3 regions of the Streptomyces sp. NPDC127100 genome follow, and region 2 is predicted to be linked to each of the others. Evidence: riboswitches for the same ligand, from Rfam matches in the RefSeq annotation. Region 2 holds a riboswitch; each other region holds the start of a gene.
What was found. Region 2 has a riboswitch for thiamine pyrophosphate ahead of ACFWJB_RS16790 (thiamine ABC transporter substrate binding subunit). Riboswitches for the same ligand answer to the same signal wherever they lie in the genome.
Positions count from the first base shown of each region.

Region 1: linked by a shared signal. The riboswitch ahead of thiO (glycine oxidase ThiO) and the one ahead of ACFWJB_RS16790 (thiamine ABC transporter substrate binding subunit) in region 2 are both predicted to bind thiamine pyrophosphate.
Region 3: linked by a shared signal. The riboswitch ahead of thiC (phosphomethylpyrimidine synthase ThiC) and the one ahead of ACFWJB_RS16790 (thiamine ABC transporter substrate binding subunit) in region 2 are both predicted to bind thiamine pyrophosphate.

Region 1 covers NZ_JBHXFL010000032.1:30,126-39,668, forward strand. Annotated here, with positions in the region: gene ACFWJB_RS25170 (ABC transporter ATP-binding protein) at 1-887, opposite strand, end outside; gene ACFWJB_RS25175 (BMP family protein) at 1,102-2,151, opposite strand; gene ACFWJB_RS25180 (Rv2175c family DNA-binding protein) at 2,482-2,847, opposite strand; gene ACFWJB_RS25185 (NAD(P)/FAD-dependent oxidoreductase) at 2,914-4,155, opposite strand; gene ACFWJB_RS25190 (hypothetical protein) at 4,188-4,538, opposite strand; TPP riboswitch at 4,590-4,701, shown strand; gene thiO (glycine oxidase ThiO) at 4,699-5,910, shown strand; gene thiS (sulfur carrier protein ThiS) at 5,907-6,107, shown strand; gene ACFWJB_RS25205 (thiazole synthase) at 6,111-6,908, shown strand; gene pknB (Stk1 family PASTA domain-containing Ser/Thr kinase) at 7,042-9,000, shown strand; gene ACFWJB_RS25215 (deoxyribonuclease IV) at 9,048-9,543, shown strand, end outside.
Region 2 covers NZ_JBHXFL010000015.1:52,877-62,419, reverse strand. Annotated here, with positions in the region: gene ACFWJB_RS16830 (peptidoglycan DD-metalloendopeptidase family protein) at 64-711, opposite strand; gene rpsB (30S ribosomal protein S2) at 983-1,888, shown strand; gene tsf (translation elongation factor Ts) at 1,984-2,820, shown strand; gene pyrH (UMP kinase) at 3,027-3,785, shown strand; gene frr (ribosome recycling factor) at 3,967-4,524, shown strand; gene ACFWJB_RS16805 (phosphatidate cytidylyltransferase) at 4,524-5,705, shown strand; gene ACFWJB_RS16800 (hypothetical protein) at 5,794-5,970, shown strand; gene rlmN (23S rRNA (adenine(2503)-C(2))-methyltransferase RlmN) at 6,015-7,121, shown strand; TPP riboswitch at 7,158-7,263, shown strand; gene ACFWJB_RS16790 (thiamine ABC transporter substrate binding subunit) at 7,343-8,431, shown strand; gene ACFWJB_RS16785 (ABC transporter permease) at 8,500-9,543, shown strand, end outside.
Region 3 covers NZ_JBHXFL010000001.1:463,260-472,802, reverse strand. Annotated here, with positions in the region: gene ACFWJB_RS02275 (metallophosphoesterase) at 1-46, shown strand, start outside; gene ACFWJB_RS02270 (hypothetical protein) at 229-1,092, shown strand; gene ACFWJB_RS02265 (VWA domain-containing protein) at 1,114-2,568, opposite strand; gene ACFWJB_RS02260 (winged helix-turn-helix transcriptional regulator) at 2,565-2,993, opposite strand; gene ACFWJB_RS02255 (YybH family protein) at 3,060-3,482, shown strand; gene thiC (phosphomethylpyrimidine synthase ThiC) at 3,534-5,342, opposite strand; TPP riboswitch at 5,335-5,524, opposite strand; gene ACFWJB_RS02245 (YibE/F family protein) at 5,596-7,053, shown strand; gene ACFWJB_RS02240 (SsgA family sporulation/cell division regulator) at 7,204-7,641, opposite strand; gene ACFWJB_RS02235 (IclR family transcriptional regulator) at 7,741-8,466, opposite strand; gene ACFWJB_RS02230 (DUF5326 family protein) at 8,780-8,992, opposite strand; gene ACFWJB_RS02225 (cupin domain-containing protein) at 9,167-9,484, opposite strand.

The DNA of each region.
Region 1 (9,543 bases), on a different contig from region 2:
ACCAGCTCGGTCTGGCCGTTGCCCTCGACGCCGGCGATGCCGAGCACCTCACCGGCGTGGATGGTGAAGGTGACGTCGTCGAGCAGGGCCTTGCCGCCCGGCGCCACCAGGCGCAGCGTGTCGACGGCGAGGACCGGGCGGTCGGTGACCGTGGACTCCGCCGTCTCCGGCGTCGGCAGCTCGCTGCCGACCATCAGCTCGGCGAGCTGGCGCGGGGTGGTCTCGGCGGGCACGGCCGTGCCGACCGTCGTGCCGCGGCGTATGACCGTGATGTCGTCCGCGACGGAGAGGACCTCGCCCAGCTTGTGGGAGATGAAGATGACGGACAGCCCCTCGGCCTTGAGCTCGCGCAGGTTGTCGAAGAGGGCGTCCACCTCCTGCGGCACCAGGACGGCCGTCGGCTCGTCGAGGATCAGCGTGCGGGCGCCGCGGTAGAGGACCTTGAGGATCTCCACGCGCTGGCGGGCGGCGACCCCGAGCTCCTCGACCAGGACGTCGGGGCGCACGCCGAGGCCGTACCGCTCGGAGATCTCCTTGATCCTGCGGCGGGCCCTGCCGCCGATGCCGTGGAGCTTCTCGCTGCCGAGCACCACGTTCTCGAGGACCGTGAGGTTGTCGGCGAGCATGAAGTGCTGGTGCACCATGCCGATGCCGCGGACGATCGCGTCGGCGGGCGACGAGAAGGAGACCTGCTCGCCGTCGATCGCGATGGTCCCCTCGTCCGGCTTCTGCATGCCGTAGAGGATCTTCATCAGCGTCGACTTGCCGGCCCCGTTCTCGCCGACGAGGGCGTGGACGGTGCCCCTGCGGACGGTGAGGTGGATGTCGTGGTTGGCCACGACACCGGGGAAACGCTTGGTGATCCCGGCGAGTTCGACGGCGGTCACCGATTCGTTGACCGCCGCTCCGGCCGGAGGGCTGCTGGACGCGTTGATGGCGCACTCTCCTGGGGACGGGGGTCGTCTACGCGCGTAGCGCCCCTACGGCATCTGAAGCGGCGGCACATCGGCACGACGGGGTACGAGGAGGCCGACTCCCCGTACCCCGCCGAGCGGCGCAACCCCGCGGTTACACACTGTTCGAGGTGGTGCTCAGCTCAGTTCAGCTGCTCTTGACCTTGATCTCACCGCTGACGATCTTCTCCTGGGCCGCCTTGACGGCCGCCTGGAGGTCGGCGTTGCCCGCGAACTTCGGGTTGGAGACCGACAGACCGACCTCGCCGGACTTCAGATCGCCCTTGACGATACCGGTCACGGGCTTGCCGTCCTTGACCGACTTCGCAAGGTTGTACACGGCCTTGGCGACGTCCTTGGTGGCCGACGTCAGGATGGAGTCCTTGTACTTGGCGAGGGCTTCCTGCTTGTACTGGTCGGAGTCGACGCCGATCGCCCAGATCTTGTGGGCGGAGGCGGCCTCGATGACGCCCTGGCCGGACAGGCCGGCGGCGGCGTAGACGACGTCGGCCTTCTTCTCGATCTGGCCCTCGGCGGCGGTCTTGCCCTTGTCGGGGCTGGAGAAGCCGCCCTCCTCCGCCGTCTGCGTCAGGTACTGCGACAGCACCTTGACCTTCGGGTTGGTGTCGGTGACACCCTGCTCGAAGCCGGCCTGGAACTTGTGGATCAGCGGAACGTCCACGCCGCCCACGAAGCCGACCGTGTTGGTCTTGGTGCTCTTGGCGGCGGCGACACCGGCGAGGTAGGAGGCCTCCTCCTCGCTGAAGACCAGGTCGGCCACGTTCTTGGCCTGGATCTGGGAGTCGTCCACGATGCCGAAGGTGGTGTCCGGGTACTTCTCGGCCGCGTTCTTCATGGCGGTGGCGTACGCGTAGCCGACGCCGATGACCGGGTTGTAGCCCTGCTTCGCCAGCGACGCGAGGCGCTGCTCCTTGTCGGCGTCGGTCTCGCCCTCGGTGGGCTCGATGTCGGCCGTGGCGTAGCCGAACTCCTTCTTCGCCTGCTCCAGGCCCGAGTAGGCGGCGTCGTTGAAGGACTGGTCGCCCTTGCCGCCGACGTCGTAGGCGATGGCGAGACCCTTGTCGCCCTTCGAGTCCGACGACCCGGAGGAGGTCGAGGTACCGCCGCAGGCGGCGAGGGCGAGGGCCAGGGAGGCGGTCGCTGCGCCTGCGACCGTGATCCGGGAAATCCGGCGCATTGTGGAGCTCCTGTCGTACAAGCGCCGTACGGTTCGGCTTCGGCGCTGGCTTCGCCGCAGATTAACGCGCGTAGACCTGCCTGAAAACCCCTTCTGTCCACCTTGTTATCCGCCCGTGAGCAAGGTGACGCGGACGACGGCCCGGGGCTTGCCGGGCGCGAACGCGGGGTGGCGGAGGGTGACGCCAGGGGGCCGGAGCGGTCGGGCGGGTGGCCGGCGCGGATGCGGGCGGTCCGGCGGGGGTGGCCGGACGGAAGCGGGCGGGCAGGGGGTGGGAACGCCGAAGCGGGGGGGGGGCCGGGGGGCCCCCCCCGCCGGCGGTGTGTCAGGTCAGACGGCGAGCGCCTGGGCGCGGCGCTTCACCTCCGTGCCGCGATTCTCGCTCAGCGCCTGGGCGGGGGTGCCGGGCAGGGTCGGGTCCGGGGTGAAGAGCCACTCGAGCATCTCCTCGTCCGTGAAGCCGTCGTCCCGCAGCAGGGTCAGGGTCCCGACGAGGCCCTTGACGACCTTGTCCTCGTCGATGAAGGCCGCCGGGACGTGCAGCGCGCGGTTCTCGCCGCGGCGTACGGCGATGAGCTGGCCTTCCTTGATCAGCTGCCGCACCCGGGTCACCTCGACGCCGAGCATCTCGGCGATGTCGGGGACGGTGAGCCAGGCGGGTACGAGAGCATCGGTCTTTGCGTCAATCTCGGTCACGCCTCCAGCCTGCCATCTGCCGCTGACACCGGGAAGCCGGACCCGCCCCGAGAGGCCGGCGGCGGACTACGCCGTCGCCGCCTTGAGCGGCCGCGCGGGGTCGGCGAGCAGCCGCGGATCCATCCGCGCGCCCGCCTCGATCAGGCGCCTGCCCTGGGCCAGGTCGCGGGGGCGGCCCACCGCCAGCAGGGCGATCAGCCGCTCGTCGCGCAGCCAGCAGACCGTCCAGGCCGGGCCGGAGGGGTCGCCGCGCCACAGGGTGGTGTCGGCGGACGTGTGATGCCCCGCGTACTGGACGAACCGGCCGAACTGCTCGGACCAGAAGTACGGCACCGGGTCGTAGACCGGCGGGACCTCGCCGGTGGCGGCGCCGACGATGTCGGCGGCGACCGTGCGCGGGCCCTGGAGGGCGTTGTCCCAGTGGTGGACGAGCAGGCGCTCCCCGTAGCGGCCGGAGGGGAAGGAGGCGCAGTCGCCGACCGCGTGGACGTCCGGCACGGAGGTGCGCAGGCGGTCGTCGGCCAGGATCTCGCCCTGCGGGCCGAGCTCGACGCCGGAGCCGGCCAGCCAGGCGGTGGCGGGCCGGGCTCCGATGCCGACGACCACGGCGCCGGCGGGCAGTCGCGAGCCGTCGTCGAGGACGACGTGGCCGGGCTCGACGCGCTCCACGCGCGCGCCGGTGCGCAGGACGGCGCCCGCGTCGGCGTACCAGGCGGTCATGGGGGCGGCGACCTCGGCGGGCAGGGCACCGGCGAGGGGCCGGTCGGCGGCCTCCACGACGGTCACCGCGCAGCCCGCCTCGCGCGCGGCGGTGGCGAACTCGGCGCCGATCCAGCCCGCGCCGACGACCACGATGTCGTGCTGCCGGGCGAGCACCGGACGCAGCCGCTCGGCGTCGTCCAGGGTGCGCAGCAGATGCACGCCGGGGACGTCCTCGGCGCCGGGCAGCAGGACCGGTTCGGCGCCGGTCGCGACCACCAGGACGTCGTACGGCACGGGCCCGGCGGAGGTGTCCAGGACGTGTGTGCCGGGGCGGACGCCGAGCGCCTCGCAGCCGAGCCGCAGCTCGATGCCGAGCGCCTCGAAGTCGACGTCGAAGGCGGAGCCCTCGGCCGTGCCGAGCAGGACGGCCTTGGACAACGGGGGGCGGTCGTACGGCTGGTGGGGTTCGGCGCCGATCAGTGTCACCGTGCCGGTGAAGCCCTGCTCGCGCAGGGCGACCGCGGTCTGCACGCCCGCCATGCCCGCACCGACGACGACCACGCGACGCTCCGCGTCCGCTCCCCGCTCCTGCGTCTGCTCGTTCACCTGATCACCTTAGACACCCGGCAAATCGACGGTCAGTCCCCGTGTGCGGTGATCTCCTCCACAACGCTCGTCCCGCTCCCCCGCCGGGACTCCCACTCCCAGCTCTCCTCCAGGCGCACCCGCCCGTCGGGCAGGTCGACGACCGTCGAGACGCAGTGCCCCGACGACGTGCTGCCGTCGGTCCTGAGCTGGACGTAGCGGAAGTCGAGCCGGTCGCCCGCGCGGGTGCCCACCAGCCGGCCGCGGACGACGTCGCCGCCCGCGTACTCGGCCCAGACCGCCCCGTCCTCCTCGTGGTAGGTGAACCGGGTGCGGGTCCCGACCTGGCCGGGGGCCTGGTCGGCGACCGGTGCGAGGACGAGACCGTCGAGCGAACGGGCCACGGTGGGGACTCCCTTACGAGTTCGGCGCGCTGCGGGCTAGGGTGGCCAACGTAAAGCACTCGCGGGAGCCCGGACGCACCGGGCTGAGAGGGAGGCTGGCGGCCTCCGACCGTACGAACCTGATCCGGGTCATGCCGGCGAAGGGAGGGGCTGGACGCCCATGTCGTCCCCACCGAACGCACCGTCCGTACCGTCGTCGTCCCGCACGTCCGCGCGTACGCCGGACGTGCTCGTCGTGGGCGGCGGGATCATCGGCCTGGTCACCGCCTGGCGGGCCGCGCAGCGCGGGCTCGCCACGGCCCTCGTGGACCCCGACCCGGGCGGCGGGGCCGCCCGGGTGGCGGCCGGGATGCTGGCCGCCGTCACGGAGCTGCACTACGGCGAGCAGACGCTGCTCGCGCTGAACCTCGCCTCGGCCCGCCGCTACCCGGAGTTCGCCGCCGAGCTGACCGACCTCACGGGCCACGGCCTCGGGTACCGCCGCTGCGGCACCCTGGCCGTCGCGATGGACGCCGACGACCGGGCCCACCTGCGGGAACTGCACGCGCTGCAGGAGCGCTCGGGCCTGGAGTCCGAGTGGCTGTCGGGCCGCGAGTGCCGGCGCCTGGAACCGATGCTCGCGCCGGGCGTGCGCGGCGGGCTGCGGGTGGACGGCGACCACCAGATCGACCCCCGCCGCCTGGCCGGCGCGCTGCTGGCCGCCTGCGAGCGCTCGGGCGTGGTCCTCCACCGGGTGTGGGCCGACCGGCTCACCCTCGCCGGGGACCGGGCGACCGGCGTCGTCACGGCCGACGGGACGGCGCTGGAGGCCGGGCAGGTGGTGCTGGCCGGAGGCAGCCTGAGCGGGCGGCTGGCGGGCGTGCCGGACGACGTACTGCCGCCGGTCCGGCCGGTGAAGGGGCAGGTGCTGCGCCTGACCATGCCGCGGACGCGCGGGCCGCTGCTGAGCCGGACGGTGCGTGCCGTGGTGCGCGGCAACCCGCTCTACCTGGTGCCCCGGGAGAGCGGCGAGCTGGTCGTCGGCGCCACCAGCGAGGAGCTGGGCTGGGACACGACGGTGACCGCGGGCGGCGTCTACGAGCTGCTGCGCGACGCCCACGAGCTGGTCCCCGGCATCACCGAACTGCCCCTCACGGAGACGCTGGCGGGTCTGCGCCCCGGTTCCCCGGACAACGCCCCGCTGCTCGGCCCGGCCGGGCCGGAGGGGCTGCTGCTGGCCACCGGGCACTACCGCAACGGCGTGCTGCTGACCCCGGTCACCGGCGACGTCATGGCGGACGTCCTGACCACCGGGGAGCTCCCGGAGGAGGCCCGCCCCTTCACTCCGCGGCGCTTCAGTGCCGCCCCCGCACTCACGGAGGGGACCGTATGAACGTCCGCGTCAACGGGGAGCCGCGCGAGGTGGCTCCCGGCACCGCCCTGGACGCCCTGGTGCGCACGCTCACCGCGGCGCCGTCCGGAGTGGCCGCCGCCCTGAACGAGACCGTCGTCCCGCGCGCGCAGTGGTCCGCCACCGCCCTGTCCGACGGCGACCGCGTCGAAGTCCTCACCGCCGTCCAAGGAGGCTGACCCATGGCCGACGATCCCTTCGTTCTCGGCGGTACTGCCTACACGTCCCGCCTGATCATGGGCACCGGCGGTGCACCCAGCCCGGACGTGCTCGAGCGCGCGCTGGTGGCGTCCGGGACGGAGCTGACGACCGTCGCGATGCGCCGGGTGGACCCGTCCGTGCACGGGTCGGTGCTGTCGGTGCTGGAGAAGCTCGGCATCCGGGTGCTGCCGAACACGGCCGGCTGCTTCACCGCCGGGGAGGCGGTCCTCACCGCGCGCCTCGCGCGCGAGGCGCTGGGCACGGACCTGGTGAAGCTGGAGGTCGTCGCCGACGAGCGCACCCTGCTGCCGGACCCGATCGAGCTGCTGGACGCGGCGGAGACGCTGGTGGACGACGGCTTCACGGTGCTGCCGTACACGAACGACGACCCGGTCCTCGCCCGGAAGCTGGAGGACGTCGGGTGCGCGGCGATCATGCCGCTCGGGTCGCCGATCGGATCGGGGCTCGGCATCCGCAACCCGCACAACTTCCAGCTGATCGTGGAGCACGCGCGCGTGCCGGTGATCCTGGACGCGGGGGCCGGTACGGCGTCGGACGTGGCTCTGGCGATGGAGCTGGGCTGTGCGGGGGTGATGCTGGCCTCGGCGGTGACGCGGGCGCAGGAGCCGGTGCTGATGGCCGCCGCGATGCGCTCCGCGGTGGAGGCGGGGAGGCTGGCCCGGCGGGCCGGGCGGATTCCGCGCCGGCACTTCGCGGAGGCGTCGTCTCCCGCGGAGGGCCTGGCGGTGCTGGATCCGGAGCGGCCCGCTTTCCGGTGAGCCCGTGCGGGGGTGACCCGCCGCGGGCGGCCGGCCGGGGCGTGGGGTGGGAAGCGTCACAGGTCCGCTTCAGTACCGCCGCGGATCCGGACGTGGCCGCCGGGTGTCCGCGGCGGCTCGTACACTCGCCTGCGTGGACACGACCCTTCAGGACCCTCTCGTCGGGCAGGTGCTCGACGGCCGGTACCGCGTCGAGGCGCGGATCGCGGTCGGCGGGATGGCCACGGTCTACCGGGCCGTGGACACCCGCCTGGACCGCGTGCTCGCGCTGAAGGTGATGCACCCGACGCTCGCCACCGACGCCACCTTCGTGGAGCGGTTCATCCGCGAGGCCAAGTCGGTGGCGCGGCTCGACCACCCCAACGTCGTCCAGGTCTTCGACCAGGGGGCCGAGGGGGCGTACGTCTATCTGGCCATGGAGTACATCGCCGGCTGCACCCTGCGCGACGTGCTGCGCGAGCGCGGGGCGCTCCAGCCGCGGGCCGCGCTGGACATCCTGGAGCCGGTGCTGGCCGCGCTGGGCGCCGCGCACCGGGCCGGGTTCGTGCACCGGGACATGAAGCCGGAGAACGTGCTGATCGGGGACGACGGCCGGGTCAAGGTCGCCGACTTCGGGCTGGTGCGGGCCGTGGACACGGTCACCAGCACCACCGGGTCGGTGCTGGGCACGGTCTCCTACCTGGCGCCCGAGCAGATCGAGGACGGCACCGCCGATCCGCGGGTCGACGTGTACGCGTGCGGTGTCGTCCTGTACGAGATGCTGACCGGCGGCAAGCCGCACGAGGGGGACTCCCCCGCCCAGATCCTCTACAAGCACCTCCACGAGGACGTGCCGCCGCCGTCGGCCGCCGTCCCGGGGATGGCGTATCCGCTGGACGACCTGGTCGCCTCGGCGACCGCGCGCACCCCGGAGGTCCGCCCGCACGACGCCGTGGCGCTGCTGGCACGGGCCCGTGAGGCGCGTGCGGCGCTGACCGCCGAGCAGCTGGACGCGGTGCCCCCGCAGGCTCTCGCCGCGGACCACGACAACGCCGAGGACCGCACGAGTGTGATCCCGCGCGCCCTGACACTGCCCCGGGCGCTGCCGGTGAACGAGGACGTCGACCCGCCCGCCGGCCCGGCCGGCGTCCCCGGCGCCGACGGGGTGCACCGCACCAGCCGGCTGGCGGCGGAGCCGCCGCTGCCGCCCCGGAGCCGCCGCCCGCGGCTGAAGCGCGGGCCGGTGGCCCTCGTCGTCGCCGTGCTGCTCGTCCTCGGCGTCGGCACGGGCGTCTGGTACATCAACTCCGGCCAGTTCACCAAGGTGCCACCGCTGCTGTCGAAGACCCAGGCGCAGGCCGAGGACCGGCTGGAGGAGGCCGGGCTCGACGTCGGCGCGGTCCGGCACGCCTACAGCGACACGGTCGAGCGGGGCACCGTCATCAGCACCGACCCCGGGGTCGGCACCCGGATCCGCCGGAACGACTCGGTGTCGTTCACGATCTCCGACGGTCCCGACACCGTGAAGCTGCCGGACGTGCAGGGCTACAAGCTGGACCGGGCGCGGACCCTGCTCGAGGACGAGGGGCTGGAGCCGGGCATGGTGACCCGGGCGTTCAGCGAGGACGTCCCCAGGGGCCTCGTGATCTCCACGGACCCGGGGACGGGCAGCGAGGTGCGCGCGGGCTCGGCGGTCGCCCTCGTGGTCAGCAAGGGCCGCCCGATCGACGTGCCGGACGTGACCGGCGAGGACCTGGCGGACGCGAGGGCCGAGCTGACGGACGCCGGCCTGAAGGTGAAGGTCGCCACCGAGCAGGTCACCTCCGAGTACGACGAGGGGCAGGTCGCCCGGCAGACGCCGGACGCCGGCAGCCGGGCCGCCGAGGGCGACACGGTGACGCTGACCGTGTCCAAGGGCCCCGAGATGATCGAGGTGCCGGACGTGGTGGGCGACAGCGTGGACGACGCGAAGCGGAAGCTGGAGGACGCCGGGTTCGGGGTGAAGGAGGACCGCGGGCTGCTCGGGCTGTTCGGCGACACCGTGAAGGACCAGTCCGTCGACGGCGGGGACACGGCGCCCAAGGGCTCCACCATCAAGATCACCATCAGGTGACGGCTCTCACGGTCCGGACCCCTGACCGGGCATGACACCCTGAACGGGTGAACAGTCAACAGTCCGCCCTCCCGCGCAACCCGGTCGGCGGTCACGTGCCCGTGGCCGGCGGCCTGCACTCCGTCGGCCTGTCCTACGCCCGTGACCTGCGGGCGGAGGCCGTGCAGGTCTTCGTCGCCAACCCGCGCGGCTGGGCCACCCCGGCCGGCAACCCGAAGCAGGACGAGGCGTTCCGGGAGGCCTGCGCCACCGAGTCGATCCCGGCGTACGTGCACGCGCCGTACCTGATCAACTTCGGGTCGCACACCGAGGCGACGGTGGAGCGGTCGGTGGAGTCGCTGCGGCACTCGCTGCGGCGCGGGCGCGAGATCGGGGCGCTCGGGGTGGTCGTGCACACCGGCAGCGCGACCGGCGGACGGGACCGTTCCGTGGCCCTGAAGCAGGTGCGGGAGTTCATGCTGCCGCTGCTGGAGGAGCTGACCCACGACGACGACCCGTACCTGCTGCTGGAGTCGACCGCCGGACAGGGCGCCTCCCTGTGCT
Region 2 (9,543 bases):
GGAACGGGTGCACGGCCGGATGCCGGTTCACCGGAGCGCGCCGACCGTGCCTCCCGGGCCGGGTCAGGCAGCGGGCGACGACCGGGCTCGCGGCCCCGCGGGCAGGGGGACACACAGCACCGGCAGGAGTCTCGACGGGCCCGCGCCGAGCAGCCACGGCGGCAGCAGCGCCAGCGGGTTCAGATAGACATCCCCCCTCAGCACCCCCCAGTGCAGGCACGCCGAACAGTGGGAGCCCGCCGGCTCCGCCCTGCCCAGCAGGCCGCCCGCGGCGACCTCGTCGCCCTCGCGCACCGACGCCCGCACCGGCTCGTACGTCGTCCGCAGCGGCGGGTCGCCCGTCCCCGTCAGTTCCAGCGACACGACGCCCCTCCCGGCGACCCGCCCCGCGAAGGACACCCGTCCGGCGGCCACCGCCCGCACGGCGGTCCCGGCCGGCGCCGAGAGGTCCACGCCGCGGTGCCCCGGCCCGTACGGCGTCGCCGGAGGCTCCCAGCCCCGCAGGACCGCGGGCCGGGTGCCGACCGGCCAGAACCGGGCCACGGCCGGCACCACCGGTCCCGGCTCCCGCCCGGGCCCCGCAACGGCGGCCGTCACCGGCGTCGCCGCCGCCCCTCTCGGTCGTGGCGGGCCCGGGGTCATGACGGCCGCCACCGCCACCCACAGCACCGTCACCCACGTGCACACACCCGCACACCGCCTCGCTCGCATGCGAGAACCGTCCCGCACCGGGGCCGGCCGCCGTCCGGCCCTGTGGAGAACCCGCCGGTTGTGGACAGCCGCGTCACCCGGCGCCCCTCCGGTCCCGTACACTTCTGGTGGCGATCCGGGTGACCGGGTCGACTTCGCACGCCCCGACACGAGGCCACCAAGGCTCATGTCAGCGCCCCTCGGTCCCTTGCGGCACGGCGCATCGCGGGCGTCAGGCGCGGGAGCCGTCCGGCTTCCGCGGCACAACCGAGAAACTCAAGGAGATACGGCCATGGCCGTCGTCACGATGCGGGAGCTGCTGGAGAGCGGCGTCCACTTCGGTCACCAGACCCGTCGCTGGAACCCGAAGATGAAGCGCTTCATCTTCACCGAGCGCAACGGCATCTACATCATCGACCTGCTCCAGTCGCTGTCGTACATCGACCGCGCCTACGAGTTCGTCAAGGAGACCGTCGCCCACGGCGGCACGGTCATGTTCGTCGGCACGAAGAAGCAGGCGCAGGAGGCCATCGCCGAGCAGGCCACCCGCGTCGGCATGCCCTTCGTCAACCAGCGCTGGCTGGGCGGCATGCTCACCAACTTCTCGACCGTCTACAAGCGCCTGCAGCGCCTGAAGGAGCTCGAGCAGATCGACTTCGAGGACGTGGCCGCCTCCGGCCTCACCAAGAAGGAGCTGCTGGTCCTCTCCCGCGAGAAGGCCAAGCTGGAGAAGACCCTCGGCGGTATCCGCGAGATGTCCAAGGTGCCGAGCGCCGTCTGGATCGTGGACACCAAGAAGGAGCACATCGCGGTCGGCGAGGCCCGGAAGCTCAACATCCCGGTCGTCGCCATCCTCGACACCAACTGCGACCCCGACGAGGTCGACTACAAGATCCCGGGCAACGACGACGCGATCCGCTCCGTCACCCTGCTCACCCGTGTGATCGCCGACGCCGTCGCCGAGGGCCTCATCGCCCGCTCCGGTGTCGCCACCGAGGGCAAGGGCGACAAGGCCGCGGGCGAGCCGCTGGCCGCGTGGGAGCGCGACCTGCTCGAGGGCGAGAAGAAGGCCGACGAGGCGGAGAAGCCGGCCGAGGCCGCTGCCGAGGCTCCGACCGAGGCTGCTGCCGAGGCTCCCGCCGAGGCCGCTGCCGAGACCCCGGCCGAGGCCCCTGCCGCGGACGCCGAGCAGGCCTGACCCCTCACCACCTTCGGGTGCTGGACGGCGGGGACCACACCAGTCCCCGCCGTTCGGCCCGTAGATCTTCAGACTTCGAGAGAGATTCCGGAATCATGGCGAACTACACCGCCGCCGACGTCAAGAAGCTCCGCGAGCTCACCGGCGCCGGCATGATGGACTGCAAGAAGGCGCTGGACGAGGCCGAGGGCAACGTCGAGAAGGCCGTCGAGGCGCTCCGCATCAAGGGCCAGAAGGGCGTCGCCAAGCGCGAGGGCCGCTCTGCCGAGAACGGTGCCGTCGTCTCGATCATCGCCGACGACAACGCCTCGGGTGTCCTCGTCGAGCTGAAGTGCGAGACGGACTTCGTCGCCAAGGGCGAGAAGTTCCAGGCCGTCGCCACGGCCATCGCCGAGCACGTCGCCAAGGCCGCCCCGGCCGACCTCGAGGCCCTGCTCGCCTCCGAGATCGAGCCCGGCAAGACCGTCCAGGCGTTCGTGGACGAGGCCAACGCCAACCTGGGCGAGAAGATCGTCCTGGACCGCTTCGCGCAGTTCTCCGGCGGCTACGTGACCGCGTACATGCACCGCACGATGCCCGACCTGCCCCCGCAGATCGGTGTCCTCGTCGAGCTGGACAAGCCGAACGCCGAGATCGCCAAGGGCGTCGCCCAGCACATCGCCGCCTTCGCGCCGAAGTACCTCTCCAAGGAGGACGTCCCGGCCGAGGTCGTCGAGTCCGAGCGCCGCGTCGCCGAGGAGACCACCCGCGCCGAGGGCAAGCCCGAGGCCGCCCTGCCGAAGATCGTCGAGGGTCGCCTCAACGGCTTCTTCAAGGACGCCACGCTGCTGGGCCAGCCCTACGCGCTCGACAACAAGAAGTCCGTCCAGAAGGTGCTGGACGAGGCCGGTGTCACCCTGAAGCGCTTCACGCGCATCAAGGTCGGCATCTGAGTCCGTACCGCGACGGACGCCCGACCCCGGTAGGGTCGACAGCAGTCGTCCGCGCCGTTGCCGTCTGCCGCTGCGCACATGCGCGTGGCGGCGGACGACAGCAGATCTGACGAGGAGGCCATTGCCGCGTATGGGATGCGAAACACGCCCCCACCGGCAATGGCCTTCTTCGTGTGTGTGACCCACGTAAAAGAGGCGAGATCTCCATGACCACCAAGGCCGAGAAGAGCGACGACGGCAAAGTACGCGGCCGCTTCATGCTGAAGCTGTCCGGAGAGGCCTTCTCCGGCGGTGGGGGCCTGGGCGTCGACCCCGACGTGGTGCACGCCATCGCCCGCGAGATCGCGGCCGTCGTCCGCGACGGTGCGCAGATCGCCATCGTCATCGGCGGCGGCAACTTCTTCCGCGGCGCCGAACTGCAGGTGCGCGGCATGGACCGCGCCCGCTCCGACTACATGGGCATGCTCGGCACCGTCATGAACTGCCTGGCCCTCCAGGACTTCCTGGAGAAGGAGGGCGTCGACTGCCGCGTGCAGACCGCCATCACCATGGGCCAGGTCGCCGAGCCGTACATCCCGCTGCGCGCCGTGCGCCACCTGGAGAAGGGCCGCGTGGTCATCTTCGGTGCCGGTATGGGTATGCCGTACTTCTCCACCGACACCACCGCCGCCCAGCGCGCCCTCGAGATCGACGCCGAGGCCCTGCTCATGGGCAAGAACGGCGTGGACGGGGTCTACGACTCCGACCCGAAGACCAACCCGGACGCCGTGAAGTTCGACGCCCTCGGCTACGGCGAGGTCATCACCCGCGACCTGAAGGTCGCCGACGCCACGGCCGTCACGCTCTGCCGCGACAACAGCCTCCCGATCGTGGTCTTCGAACTCCTGAAGGAGGGCAATATCGCCCGCGCCGTCAAGGGTGAGAAGATCGGCACGCTTGTGGGTGACCAAGACAGCCGGGACTGACCGGAGAACCACCCCCTGTCCGCGGACGCCACCTGTCCGGGGGACGGACGGGACGGGGCCGGGCCGGGGGATGGACAATGTCCCACCGGTCGGGAACCGTGCAGGAAGAAGACGCGACGCAGCCGGCCGCAGCCCAGACGGGACCGCAGCCGGGCCTACTCAAGACACGCAGGAGCAAGTGGTGATCGAAGAGACCCTCCTCGAGGCCGAGGAGAAGATGGAGAAGGCCGTCGTGGTCGCCAAGGAGGACTTCGCCGCGATCCGCACCGGCCGTGCGCACCCGGCGATGTTCAACAAGATCGTGGCCGACTACTACGGCGCGCCGACGCCGATCAACCAGCTGGCCTCGTTCTCCGTGCCCGAGCCGCGCATGGCCGTGGTGACGCCGTTCGACAAGAGCGCCCTGCGCAACATCGAGCAGGCGATCCGCGACTCCGACCTGGGCGTCAACCCGAGCAACGACGGCAACATCATCCGGGTGGTGTTCCCCGAGCTCACCGAGGAGCGCCGCCGCGAGTACATCAAGGTCGCCAAGGGCAAGGGCGAGGACGCCAAGGTGTCCATCCGTTCCGTGCGCCGCAAGGCCAAGGACGCCATCGACAAGCTGATCAAGGACGGCGAGGTCGGCGAGGACGAGGGCCGCCGTGCGGAGAAGGAGCTCGACGACACCACCGCCAAGTACGTCGCCCAGGTGGACGAGCTCCTGAAGCACAAGGAAGCCGAACTGCTCGAGGTCTGATGAACGACTCTTCCTGGGGAGCGCCGCCACAAGCCGGGTACTGGGGGCCGTCCGACCAGGGGCCTGCCCAGGGGGTTGCCCCGGCGGGCCCCGCGTACGATGCGCACAGCGCGCAGCAGACTCGCCCCATGCCGATCGTGCCCGGCGTACCCGAACACGGCGGAGACCAGGACGACGACCAGGGGGCCGCTCGGCTGAGCGGCCCCCTGTTCCGAGACGAGCCGTTCCGAGACGAGCCGTTCCGCGACGACATGTACCGCGGTGAGACCCCGTCGGCGCAACCCAGTGCGGTGGTGCCGCAGAATCCGGAGCCCATGCCCGACGCCCAGCAGCCGCCGCAGCAGCCGCGGCCGCAGCCGCAGAAGAAGAGCGCGGGGCGTGACCTGGGCGCCGCGATAGGGGTCGGTGTCGGACTCGGCGTGGTGATCATCGCGTCGTTGTTCGTCGTCAAGGCCGTCTTCGTGGCTGTCGTCGCGGCAGCCGTCGTGGTGGGCCTGTGGGAACTGACCACGCGGCTCCAGGAGCGCAAGGGCATCAAGGCGCCCCTCGTGCCGCTCGCGGTCGGCGGCGCGGCGATGGTGGTCGCCGGGTACGTGCGCGGCGCCGAGGGCGCGTGGGTCGCCATGGCGCTCACGGCGCTCGCGGTCCTCGTCTGGCGGATGACCGAACCGCCGGAGGGATACCTCAAGGACGTCACGGCGGGCCTGTTCGCCGCCTTCTACGTGCCTTTCCTGGCGACGTTCGTCACCATGATGCTGGCCGCGGACGACGGCCCGTGGCGGGTCCTCACCTTCCTGCTGCTGACGGTCGTCAGCGACACCGGCGCGTACGCGGTCGGCTGGCGCTTCGGCAGGACCAAGCTCGCCCCGCGCATCAGCCCCGGCAAGACCCGCGAGGGCCTGTTCGGCGCGATCGCCTTCGCGATGGCGGCGGGCGCGCTGTGCATGCAGTTCCTGATCGACGACGGCTCCTGGTGGCAGGGCCTGCTGCTCGGCCTCGCGGTCGCGGCCAGCGCCACGCTGGGCGACCTCGGCGAGTCCATGATCAAGCGGGACCTCGGCATCAAGGACATGGGCACGCTGCTGCCGGGCCACGGCGGCATCATGGACCGCCTGGACTCGCTCCTGCCCACGGCACCGGTGGTGTGGCTGCTGCTGGTGATCTTCGTCGGCTCGGGGTGACCGGCCTCGCCTCGGTGAACGGCCCCCGCCCGAACAGGGCGGGGGCCTTCTCCTGTGCGGCTGCCCGATGATCACCTAGGGTTCCGCCATGGCGCAGGCGAGGCGGGGAGACGACGGCAGGTACCACGGCGACCTGCCGTGCGTGTGGTGCAAGGCTCTTCTCGACCAGAAGGGCCGGCGCAGAGTGCGCCGCTACTGCGGCCCGTGGCACCGCACCAAGCAGTACGCCACCACGGTCGTCGCCGTGGTCGCGGGCCTGTTCTGAGCCCGACCGGGCCACCCCGATGGATCTGCGACACTGGTTGAGTCATGCCTAAGCCCGGAGAACTCACATTCGTCGCCCCGCGCGGAGCCAAGAAGCCGCCGCGGCATCTCGCCGATCTCACGCCTGCCGAGCGCAAGGAGGCCGTCGCCGCGATCGGTGAGAAGCCGTTCCGTGCGAAGCAGCTCTCGCAGCACTACTTCGCGCGGTACGCGCACGACCCCGAGCAGTGGACGGACATCCCGGCCGGGTCCCGCGCGCCGCTCCAGGAGGCGCTGCTGCCCGAGCTGATGTCGGTCGTCCGGCACCTGTCGACCGACCAGGGCACCACCCGCAAGACGCTGTGGAAGCTGTTCGACGGGACCCTCGTCGAGTCCGTCCTCATGCGCTACCCGGACCGGGTGACCATGTGCATCAGCTCCCAGGCGGGCTGCGGCATGAACTGCCCCTTCTGCGCCACCGGACAGGCCGGACTCGACCGGAACCTGTCCACCGCCGAGATCGTGCACCAGATCGTGGACGGCATGCGGGCGCTCAGGGACGGAGAGGTACCCGGCGGCCCGGCGCGGCTGAGCAACATCGTGTTCATGGGCATGGGCGAACCCCTCGCCAACTACAACCGGGTCGTGGGGGCCATCCGCCGCCTCACCGACCCCGAGCCCGACGGGCTGGGACTGTCCCAGCGCGGCATCACCGTCTCCACGGTCGGCCTGGTCCCGGCGATCCACCGGTTCGCCGACGAGGGCTTCAAGTGCCGCCTCGCCATCTCCCTGCACGCCCCCGACGACGAACTGCGCGACACCCTCGTCCCCGTCAACACGCGGTGGAAGGTGCGCGAGGTCCTCGACGCCGGCTTCGAGTACGCGGCCAAGTCCGGGCGCCGGCTGTCCATCGAGTACGCGCTGATCCGGGACATCAACGACCAGGCGTGGCGCGGCGACCGGCTCGGACGCCTGCTCAAGGGCAGGCCGGTGCACGTCAACCTCATCCCGCTCAACCCCACGCCGGGCTCGAAGTGGACCGCCTCGCGGCCCGAGGACGAGAAGGCGTTCGTCGCGGCGATCGAGGCGCACGGTGTGCCGGTGACCGTCCGGGACACCCGTGGACAGGAGATCGACGGGGCGTGTGGTCAGCTCGCCGCGAGCGAGCGGTAACCTGACCGGCGTACAACTTCATATTCAGACATCTTCATATTCCGACAGGGGAGCGCCACAGCGCTGAGAGTGCGGCACCGGCCGCAGACCCTCCGAACCTGGCCCAGGTCATTCTGGGTAGGGAGATCGGTCATCACTCGAGCTGTTGCGCCCTGCCCGGGTCCCTCGCCAGGGGTCCCGGGCGGGGCCGCGTCTTCTCCTGGTAACCCAGGAGGAATTCCGTGAGCATCACCAAGAAGGCCGGAGTCCTGGCCGTCGGGCTCGGCCTGGTCGGCGGCCTGGCCGGCTGTGGATCGTCGTCCGGCGGCGACGACCAGGCGTCCGGCGGTTCCAAGACCGTGACCCTCGTCAGCCACGACTCGTGGGCCGCGTCCAAGGACGTCATCGCCGACTTCGAGAAGAGGTCCGGCTACAAGGTCCGGGTCCTCGAGGACGGCGACGCCGGACAGGCCGTCAACAAGGCCATCCTCACCAAGGACAACCCGCAGGGCGACGTCTTCTTCGGCGTCGACAACACGCTGCTGTCCCGCGCGCTCGACAACGGCCTGTTCCAGTCGTACGAGCCCAAGGGCTCCGACATGATCCTTCCCGAGTACCGGGTCGACCAGGACAAGCACCGCGTCACGCCCATCGACACCGGTGACATCTGCGTCAACTACGACAAGGCGTACTTCGGCAAGCACAAGCTGACCCCGCCCGACTCCCTCGACGACCTCGTCAAGCCCGCGTACAAGAACCTCCTCGTCACCGAGGACGCCGGCAGCTCCTCGCCCGGTCTCGGCTTCCTGCTGGGCACCGCGGCCAAGTACGGCGACGACGGCTGGCAGGACTACTGGAAGAAGCTGAAGTCCAACGGCGTCAAGGTCGTGGACAGCTGGGAGCAGGCCTACAACGAGGAGTTCTCCGGGTCGTCCGGCGGCAGGAAGGCGAAGGGCGACCGCCCGCTCGTCGTCTCCTACGCCTCCTCGCCGCCCGCCGAGGTGATCTACGCCGACCCGAAGCCGGACACCGCGCCGACGGGCGTCGCCACCGGCACCTGCTTCCGCCAGGTCGAGTACGCCGGCCTGCTGAGCAACGCGAGGAACACCGAGGGCGGCAAGGCACTGCTCGACTTCCTGGTCGGCAAGGAGTTCCAGGACGACATGCCGCTGAACATGTTCGTCTACCCGGTGCGGGAGGCCGCGCAGGTGCCGCCGGAGTTCGTGAAGTACGGCCCCCAGGCCAAGAACCCGCTGACCCTGGACCCGAAGAAGATCGCCGACAACCGTGACCAGTGGGTCAAGTCGTGGACCTCGCTCCTCCTGAAGTGACCGAAGTGACCGAGGCCGCCCGGTCCGCCGGTACCCGGCGGCGCGGGAACGCGGCGCGGCTGGCCCTGATGGCCGGCCCCGTCGCGTTCTTCGCGGTCTTCTTCGCCTACCCCGTCGCCGCGATCGTCGCGCGCGGACTGCGGGTCGACGGGGTCTGGCGGTTCGGGCGGATCGGGGACGTCCTGGCCCAGCCCGACATCCGGCACGTGCTGTGGTTCACCACCTGGCAGGCGCTCGCCTCGACCGCTCTCACGCTGCTGGTCGCCCTGCCCGGCGCGTACGTCTTCGCCCGCCTCGACTTCCCCGGCAAGCAACTGCTGAGGGCCGTGGTGACCGTGCCGTTCGTGCTGCCCACGGTCGTGGTGGGCACCGCCTTCCTGGCGCTCGTCGGGCGGGGCGGGCTGCTCGACGAGCTGTGGGGCGTACGGCTGGACACCACGGTGTGGGCCATCCTGCTCGCGCACGTCTTCTTCAACTACGCCGTCGTCGTACGCACCGTCGGCGGTCTGTGGGCACAGCTCGACCCGCGTCAGGAGGAGGCGGCGCGGATGCTCGGCGCGTCGCCCCTGCGGGCCTGGCGGCGGGTCACCCTGCCGGCGCTCGGGCCCGCCGTGGCCGCCGCCGCGCTGATGGTGTTCCTGTTCACCTTCACCTCCTTCGGCGTCGTCCAGATCCTCGGCGGCCCCGCCTTCTCCACCCTGGAGGTGGAGATCTACCGCCAGACCTCGCACGTCTTCGACCTGTCCACGGCCGCCGTGCTGACGCTGATCCAGTTCGCGGCGGTCGGCGCCGTCCTCGCCGTGCACGCCTGGACGGTGCGGCGGCGCGAGACGGCCCTGCGGCTGGTGGACGCCTCCCGCACCGCGCGCCGGCCGGGCGGAGCCGGGCAGTGGAGCCTGCTGGCCGGGGTGCTCGTCACCGTCGCCGGCCTCGTGGTGCTGCCGCTCGCCGTGCTGGTCCAGCGGTCCCTCGGCAGCGGCCTCGGGTACTACCGGGCGCTGACCCACGAGGACGGCGGCACCTTCCTCGTCCCGCCCATCGAGGCGGTCGGCAACTCCCTGCAGTACGCCGTCGCCGCCACCGCCGTCGCCGTGGCGGTCGGCGGTCTGGCG
Region 3 (9,543 bases), on a different contig from region 2:
CATGGCCGGAAAGCTGCTGGTCCAGCAACTCCCGCTGGACGCCTGACCGTTCACGGGGCCGCCGTCTTCCCGGCGGCGGGCCCGCGGCTCGGCACCCAATTTCCGGAAACCCCCTGTCACCGCGCGCCGTCACCGCTCTACCATCGGCTTATCCGTAGCAGGCTCCCCTCCGTTTCTGCCCGACGGCTCGTTGGCATGCGAGCCCCAAGCCCTACGGAGCATCGGGGGATGCACATGAACAGCGTTCCGCAGCATCTGTCGAACGAGGACCGCCAGGAGTACGAGCGGATCCTCGACGAGGTGCTGCGCTCCGCACCACACCGCCCGGAACTGGCCGCTGTCGGTCAGCGGCTCAACACCGAACAACTGCGCACCATGGCACTCGACGCCACCGCACTGATCACGGCGGCGGCCGGCACCGAGTACCAGCACTATGTGAAGGTCCGCGAGGAACTGCGCCGGCCGGCGCCGGCCGCCCCGTCGTCCGCGCGCGACTCCGGCTCCGACGCGCCGGGTACGGGCGCGCTGGGTCTCGCCGCCACCGTGGGGGAGGCCGCTGAGGCCGCCGGCGCGGGCGCCGGCGCGGTCGTCGCCGTCCTGGCACCCGTCCTGGCGGGCACCGCCGCGGCGATCTTCCTGCTCGTCGGCTACGTCCTGAGGATGGTCGCCCCGGGGCAGGCGTTCGCGCGGACCATGCTCACCACGGGGTGGGTGTTCGGCGGTGTGGCCGCCGTCGCCATCCTCGTCGCGGGCGTGGGGCTGCTGCTCACCGCGCTGCGCAACCGGCCCTCCGCCGAGTCCGGCCGCTACGGCGAACTCGACGGGGAGGTGGCCCGGGCCAGGGAGGCCTGGCACGACGCCCTGCTCGAACGCGGCATCCTGCCGTTCCTGCGGGAGGCGCTCACCGACCCGGACGCGGCGGTCGCACTGCACCCCACGGGGCCGGCGCCCGCGAGCCGGATGCCGCACCTCGGCTACGACCGCCCGGGGTTCACGAGTCCCGGCGACGACCGGGAGGGCCCGCGCCCGAGCTACTCGAGCCCGGACTACAGCAGCCCGGACTTCGGCGGCCCGGAACACCGACCGGAGTAGCCACCGGCCGGGGCGGGCACGTCAGAGGATGCCCGCCCGGCCGGCGGCTGCGATCCAGGACGGGAACTCGGACAGCAGGCGGTCGTACAGTTCCTGGTCGGGGACGGTGCCGATGTCGTCCACGGCGAAGAAGCCGACGTTGTCCACGCGGCGGCCGGGCAGGGTGTCGAACCGCTCGAGCACCCCGTAGTTGGACCGGCCGAGCCCCACGAACTGCCAGAAGACCGGCTCCTCCACCGCCTCCCGCAGCTCCCGCTCGATCTCGTCGTTGCGGTAGACACCGCCGTCGGAGAAGAACAGCACCAGGGTCGGCGCCTGTGCCGGGTTGTCCCGGACGAAGGCCCGGACCTCGGCGATCACCTTCTGCTCCTCGTTCTGGATGCCGACCGCCCGCATGTCGACCTGGTCGTCGTGGAGCCCCTTCTTCCGTCCCCGGCGGAAGAGGCCCACCTCGCCCACCCGCACGTGCAGCCGCAGCCACTCGGGGAGGTCGCCCAGTGTCAGGTCGGGCAGCCGTGCCGGGTTCGAGGCGAAGGTCCAGGCCTGCATCTCACCGTCGTCGTCGAGCTGTGCGGCGACGGCGGCCATGCGTTCCACCACGTCCGCCACCACGCCCTTGGAGTAGAGGAAGGACATGGACCCGGAGGCGTCGAGGACCAGGACGACGCGTGCCGTGACACCGGTGGCGCCGTGTTTGCTCAGGCTGACCGCGACCTGCTCCTTGCGCAGGGACAGCCGCTTGCGCATGTCGACGGGGAGGCGCTCCTCCCCCTTGGTGAGCCGGGGCCCTGGCGCCGCCGGAGGGGCCACCGGAGGCGCCGCCGGAGGGGCCGCTGGTGCGGGCGGCGCCGTGGGTGCCGCCGCCGGGGGAGCCTGACGCGGGGTTCCGGCGTACGGCGTGGGAGGCAAGGGGGTGGAGGGTGCCGCGGCGGTCGGGGCGTCGTCGACCGTGATGCCGAAGTCGGTGGCCAGCCCCGCGAGACCGGCGGCGTAGCCCTGCCCGACCGCCCGGAACTTCCACTTCCCCTGGCGCAGGTACAGCTCGCCGCCGACCAGCGCGGTCTCGGTGCCGGCCGCCATGTCGAAGTACGCCAGCCCGGCCCCGGTGGCGGCGTCCAGCAGCCGCAGTGACAGCCCCGGCACCTGGCCGAACGTCCCGCCGTCGGAGGAGGCGCACAGGACGATGCGGTCGACGGCGGGCTCCAGCGCGCGCAGGTCCACCTCGACGGTGTCGGTCATGACACCGGAACCGGGCCCGCTCTCCTTGCCCAGGTGCCGCACCGCCCCGGACGCGTGCCGGGGCTGGTTGTAGAAGACGAAGTCGCCGTCGTCCCGTACGCGTCCGGCCGAGGTGAGCAGCAGCGCGGAGGCGTCGACCTCGGGCACACCGGGGCCGGCGGACCAGCTGAGTGCGACCCGCACCGCGGGGGAGTCGACGGCGACATTGGCGCCCTTGCTCAGGGATGTGGCTGTCATGGGCCCAGTCTGCCGAGACGCGCTCCCCGGCGGGAGGGGGCGGGCCCCGTGCTGCGTCCCTTCTCCCGCTCCCCCGGTTCCCCGCCGGGTATCAGACGCTGCAGCTCGGCACCGGTGGCGTACAGGGCGACCAGCAGCGGCCGCAGGGACCGGCCCGCCTCCGTCAGGTCGTAGCGGGTGCGTACGGGAAAGCCCGGCAGCCGTTCCGCGGTCACCAGGCCCCTCTCCCGCAGCGCCGTGAGGCGTTCGCTGAGCACCTTCGCCGACAGGTCGGGCAGCAGCGTCCGCAGCTCCGTGAAGCCGCGGGGGCCGCCCATCAGCTCGCGGAGCACCAGGGTGGTCCAGCGGCCCGAGACCGCCGCGAGGGCGGCCTCCACGGGACAGCCGGCCTCGGGGCGGCGGGTCCGACCCCGCGCATCGGGCACCAACTCCTCGTCCCAGGCGTGACTTACCGTTTGGTGACCTGCGCTGACGGGCTGTTCGCTTGTCACATGACGCATCCCCCCAGTGTGCCGCCGGCCACCAGCGCGGCCGAGCTTCCGCACGTCTTCGCGCGAGCCTTCAACACCTTCGACCCGCAGGTCCTGGACCAGGTCTACGAGCCCGGAGCCGGCTTCGTTCCCGAACCCGGCCGACTGGTCACCGGGCCGGGCCGGATACGGGCCAACGACGAGTTCCTCCGGCTGCGCGTCCCGATCCGGGTGGCGCCCCGGCACACCTACGTCGTCGGCGACCTGGTCCTGCTGATCGTCGACTTCGTCATCGACGGCGTCGCCGCCCACGGCGGCCACGTCCACATCGAGGGCACCGCGACCGACGTGGCCCGTCGCGGGCCCGACGGCTGCTGGCGTTACGCGATCGACAACCCGTTCGGAGTGGCGACCGCTCCCGAGGCGGCCCCGGCGCCCCGCTGACGCCGGGCGGCCCGGCGAGGGACCGCACGGCGTGGAGCCGGTGACGGAGGTTCAGTCGGCCAGCGGGAGGTACACCCGGTTCCCGGCGGCGGCGAACTCCTTCGACTTCTGCAGCATGCCCTCGGCGATCTCGTCGGGAGAGGCGCCTTCGGCGGCCACCCCGCCGAACCGCTCGTTGATGCTCTGGCTGATCTTCATGGAGCAGAACTTCGGTCCGCACATGGAGCAGAAGTGGGCCGTCTTGGCGGGCTCGGCCGGCAGTGTCTCGTCGTGGAACTCCCGCGCCGTGTCCGGGTCGAGAGCCAGGTTGAACTGGTCCTCCCACCGGAACTCGAAGCGGGCGTCCGACAGGGCGTCGTCCCACTCCTGTGCGCCCGGATGCCCCTTGGCGAGGTCGGCGGCGTGGGCAGCGATCTTGTAGGTGATGACGCCGGTCTTGACGTCGTCGCGGTTGGGCAGGCCCAGGTGTTCCTTGGGCGTGACGTAGCAGAGCATGGCCGTGCCCCACCAGGCGATCATCGCGGCACCGATGCCGGAGGTGATGTGGTCGTACGCCGGTGCGACGTCCGTCGTCAGCGGGCCGAGCGTGTAGAACGGAGCTTCGTCGCAGATCTCCTGCTGAAGATCGATGTTCTCCTTGATCTTGTGCATCGGGACGTGCCCCGGGCCCTCGATCATGGTCTGCACGTCGAACCGCCTGGCGGTCCGGTTGAGCTCCCCGAGCGTGCGCAACTCGGCGAACTGCGCCTCGTCGTTGGCGTCCGCGATCGATCCCGGCCGCAGGCCGTCGCCGAGGGAGTACGTGACGTCGTAGGCGGCGAGGATCTCGCAGAGCTCCTCGAAGTTCTCGTACAGGAACGACTCCTTGTGATGCGCCAGGCACCAGGCGGCCATGATCGAACCGCCGCGCGAGACGATGCCGGTCTTGCGGTTCGCGGTCAGCGGCACGTAGGCCAGGCGCACGCCCGCATGGACGGTCATGTAGTCCACACCCTGCTCGGCCTGCTCGATCACCGTGTCCTTGTAGACCTCCCAGGTCAGTTCCTCGGCCTTGCCGTCGACCTTCTCCAGGGCCTGGTAGAGCGGCACGGTGCCGATGGGCACGGGGGAGTTGCGCAGCACCCACTCGCGGGTGGTGTGGATGTTACGGCCGGTGGAGAGGTCCATGACCGTGTCGGCGCCCCAGCGGGTCGCCCAGGTCATCTTCTCGACCTCCTCCTCGATGGAGGACGTCACCGCCGAGTTGCCGATGTTGGCGTTCACCTTCACCAGGAACCGCTTGCCGATGATCATCGGCTCGATCTCCGGGTGATTGACGTTGGCCGGCAGCACGGCCCGGCCCGCGGCGATCTCCTCACGGACCACCTCCGGCGCGACGTTCTCCCGGATGGCGACGTACTCCATCTCGGGCGTGATCTCGCCCCGGCGGGCGTACGCGAGCTGCGTCACCGCACCGCCGCGGCCGCGGCGCGGCTGACGCGGACGCCCGGGGAAGACCGCGTCCAGATTGCGCAGGCCTCCGCGCGGCGAGGTGTGCTTGATCCCGTCGTCCTCGGGCCGGACGGGCCGGCCCGCGTATTCCTCCGTGTCGCCGCGGGCGACGATCCAGTTCTCCCGCAGCGCCGGCAGCCCCCGGCGGACGTCGGTGTCGACGAGCGGATCGGTGTACGGGCCCGACGTGTCGTAGAGCGTGACCGACTGCCCGTTGGTGAGGTGCACCTGGCGGACCGGCACCCGCAGGTCGGGGCGCGAACCCTCGACGTACGCCTTGTGCCAGCCGATGGACTTCCCGGTCTCCGCGGACTCCGCCTCGGCGGAGTGCTGGGTGGAGACAGGCGTGCGTGCGTCCTTGATGGTCATGAGACCTACTCCCTACGCCGGCATTACCCGGTAACAGGTTCAGCGGTCGACGCAGCCGTTTCCGTCCGACGACGCCTCGTGGTCAACATCACTCGACTTCGGTGATGTTTCCCGTGAAACATCGCTGGGACGGAGGTCAGCGCCCTCTCAGCCCGGTGCTCCGAGCTCCCGCGTGTACAAAGGTGCCCCCACGCTAGCGTCGATCCGGGCGCGGTGAACAGGGGGCCCCTCTCCTTCTTGCGATGATCGGTCGGTGACCACGACCCAGCACCCTCCCTACCCGCCGCACGAACCCCGCCGCGGCCCGGGCGCGCCGTCGGGCGACGGGAGTGCGCACGACCATGCCCCCGGCGGGGAGCACTCCGGCAGTGGCGGGCACGGCGGCAGTGGGGGGCACGGGCACGCACACGGACACGGTCACGGGCCCGCGGCTCCCGTCTCGCGGCATCTGCGGAAGGTCATCGCGGCGGTTCTCATCCCCTTCGCCGCCGCGGTGCTGGTCGGGCTCGCCGTGCTCTGGCCGGGCGGCGCGCCACCGCACGAACGCACCGGGGTCGGCTTCGACCGGCAGACACAGGAGGCCACGGTCACCAAGGTGGACAGGCTGAGCTGCCAGTCCGTCAACGCGTCGGGGGGCGTCCCGACCGGCGACACCTCCACCGCGGAGGGCTCCTCCGCGGCGCAGCAGGCGAACGGCGACTGCAAGCGGGCGACGATCCGCGTCGACACCGGCGGGGACAAGGGCCGCACCTTCCAGGAGATCGTGCAGCCGGACCAGACACGCCAGTTGCACGAGGGCCAGAAGGTGGTCGTCGCCTACGAACCCTCCGCGCCGAGGGACCTGCAGTACTCGGTGACCGACATCGACCGCGGCTTTCCGATGGCCCTGCTCGCCGGCATCTTCGCGCTGGCCGTCGTGGTCGTCGGCCGGCTGCGGGGTCTGATGGCCCTGGTCTCGCTGGCCATCAGTTTCGTGCTGCTGAACTTCTTCATCCTGCCCGCCATCCTGCAGGGCTCGAATCCCCTGCTGGTGGCGGTGATCGGGTCCAGCGCCATCATGCTGATCGCGCTGTATCTGTGCCACGGGCTGTCGGCGCGGACCTCCGTGGCGGTGCTCGGCACCCTGGTCTCCCTGCTGCTGATCGGTGTCCTGGGGTCGCTGTTCATCGGCTGGGCGGCGCTCACCGGCAACACCGACGACAACACCGGCCTGATCCACGGCCTGTATCCGTCGATCGACATGAGCGGCCTGCTCCTCGCCGGGGTCATCATCGGTTCGCTCGGTGTCCTCGACGATGTGACGGTCACCCAGACGTCGGCGGTCTGGGAGCTGCACGAGGCCAATCCGACGATGGGCTGGCGCGGCCTGTACCGCGCCGGCATCCGCATCGGCCGCGACCACATCGCCTCCGTCGTCAACACCCTCGTCCTCGCGTACGCGGGCGCCGCTCTGCCGCTGCTGCTGCTCTTCTCTATCGCGCAGAGCAGCGTGGGGACGGTCGCCAACAGCGAGCTGGTCGCGGAGGAGATCGTGCGCACGCTGGTGGGCTCGATCGGCCTCGTGGCGTCCGTGCCGGTCACCACCGCCCTCGCGGCCCTGGTCGTCTCGGCCGACCGTCCGGCGGGGCGTGCGGCCGGGCAGAGCGCGGGGGCGGCGGACGCGGGCCGGGCACCGGCGCGGGGCGGGCGGGGCCGCCGCCGCAAGCGCTGAACCGCCCGTGGGCCCACTCTCTGCAGGTGGGCCCGCTCGCAGCCCGTGGACCTGTTCGTACTTGGCCGGCCCACGCCTGAAGAAGCGTTCCTGCACAGGCGGACAACGCACCGAGGCGTCGAGCCACCGACCGGGGGCCGCCGGAACGGTTCAGCCCGCGCTCTGCTCTTCCGCGAGGATGCGGTCCAGGGCCTCGTCGAGGTGGGCGTCGAAGTCGGCGAGGGCACCTTCCTGCCCCAGCGGCACCAGCTTGTCGGTCCGGTCGAGGAAGGCCACGAGCGGCGCGGCCGAAGAACGGAACAGCGCCTGGTCACTGCCCACCTGAAGGCGGATCAGCACCTCGGCCGGCGGGCCGGGATCGACGGGTGCGATGCGCACGTCGCCGTCGCCGCACGGCGTACCCACCCCGTCGACCAGCAACTCCCGTCCGAATGCCCAGGTCACCGGGGCATCGCCGGGCAGATGGAAGGTCAGCCGCACCGCGTAGGGATCACAGGTCTGGTAGCGCAGCTCCACCGGGATGCGGAAAGAGAGCTCCTCCGACACGAGAAAGCTCATCATGACCTCTGCCTGTACGGACTCGCCCATCGCCTACCCCGTCATTCGCCGTCGACTGTCCGGGAATCAAACCTCTAACACTGGTGGCATCTTGCTCAACGTACACACCAGATCACAAGGAGTGAGTTTTCAGATACTGATAGAGAGCGCGAGCGACCCCAGGAACCGCCCCATCTCGCCCTGCAGTCGCTGCGCCGCGGGCAGCAGCCGGTCGGCCTGGTGGGCGGGCAGCGAGAGGGCCATCGTCGCGGCCGTGGTGCCCATGGTGATCGGAATCGCCGCGCAGACCGTCCCCAGGGCGTATTCCTGGCGCTCGGTGACGGGTGTCATCCGCCGGGTCCGTTCCAGTCGTTTCATCAGACCGACCTCGTCCCGCACCGTGTACGGCGTCACGGGGTTCACCGGATAGCGGTCGAGGTGATCACGGCGGGCGTCCTCGTCCAGCTGTGACAGCAGGCATTGCCCGATGGCGTGCGCGTGCCCGGTCTCGCGGAAGTCCGCCCACTCCTCCACCGCGGGGTTGCCCGGGGTGTCGGAGACGCACAGGATCTCGATCTCGCCGTCGCGGTACATGGCGTAGTAGACGGGCGCGCCGATCGCGTCCCGCCAGCGCGCCAGTGCGTCGACGACCGTGCTGCGACGTTTCTGCTCGGCCCCGCTGCTGCTCAGCCGCTCGACCGCCTCCCCGAGGAAGAACAGGCCCTTCTCGCGGCGCAGATATCCCTCGTGCACGAGGGTGCGCAGCAGGTGGTACGCCGTGGGCAGCGCCAGCCTCGTCTCCCGGGCCAGCTGCTTCGCGGGGGCTCCGTACTCGTGCTCCGCGACGCACTCCAGCAGGCGCATCGCGCGCTGCACCGAGCCGATGAGGGTGACCGCGGGCGGCGGCACGGCCGCGGCGGGGGGTGTCCGGGGCGCCGAGCGGGGCTGCACGGGCAGTGCGTGCGGCGGTACGAATGCGGTGTCGGCCGTGGCCAAGGGTCACTCCCGGAACGCGAGGGGGCAGCCCGTGCGGGGAGACACGGGTGGGGTACGCCGCTCGCGGGGTCGCCCCCGCGTGGAGTTCCGGACTCTAACCGCCGGTCACCGCGTGCCGACGGCCCGTCCGGAAAACTTCCCCCGCGCGAGGGAACCGGTGATTCCTGTTACCGGCCCCGGTGCCCCGCGGCCCTCACCAGTCGCTGCGCGACGAGGAGCTCGACATGAACTTGCGGACGACGTAGATCAGTCCGCCGACGAGCGCGACGAAGACGAGCAGCTTGAACAGCAGTCCGATCACGAAGCCGACCACACTGGCGATCAGCCCGCCGAACACGACCAGGGCGATGACCGGCACCGCGATCCACTTCACCCACCACGGCAGTCCCGTGAAGATCTCTCGCATCGCCCTCGTCCTTACCTCTCCGCCCGTCCGGGTGCCGGGCCCTTGGGCGGCCCGGACCCCGCGGGGAATTCCTGAAGTCCTGCACTCGATGCTAGGGCCGCGAGGGCCGCGGCAGGACTCCCGCAGCCCTTGTCTCCCCCTGACCGATCCCCTAGGGAACCCCGGGGCGGCGGGTCAGCTCTCCGGCGGAGAAAACACCACGAGCACCCTCAGGTCCTCGCTGATGTGGTGGAACTTGTGGGCGACTCCGGCCGGCACGTACACCACGCTGCCGCGGGCGACCTCGGTGGTCTCCAGCCCCACGGTGATCGCGGCGCGGCCGCTGACCACGAAGTACACCTCGTCCTGCTCGTGCGGCTTCTGCGGATCGGCCGTGCCCGCGTCGAGCGCGTACAGGCCGACGGACATGTTCCGCTCGCGCAGGAACTGCAGATAGGCACCGTCGTTGGCGGCACGCTCCGCCTCCAGTTCGTCCAGCCGGAATGCCTTCATCGCCTCGTCCGCCCCTGCCTCGCCGTTCGATTCCGATCGCGTCTGCCACGATCAGACAC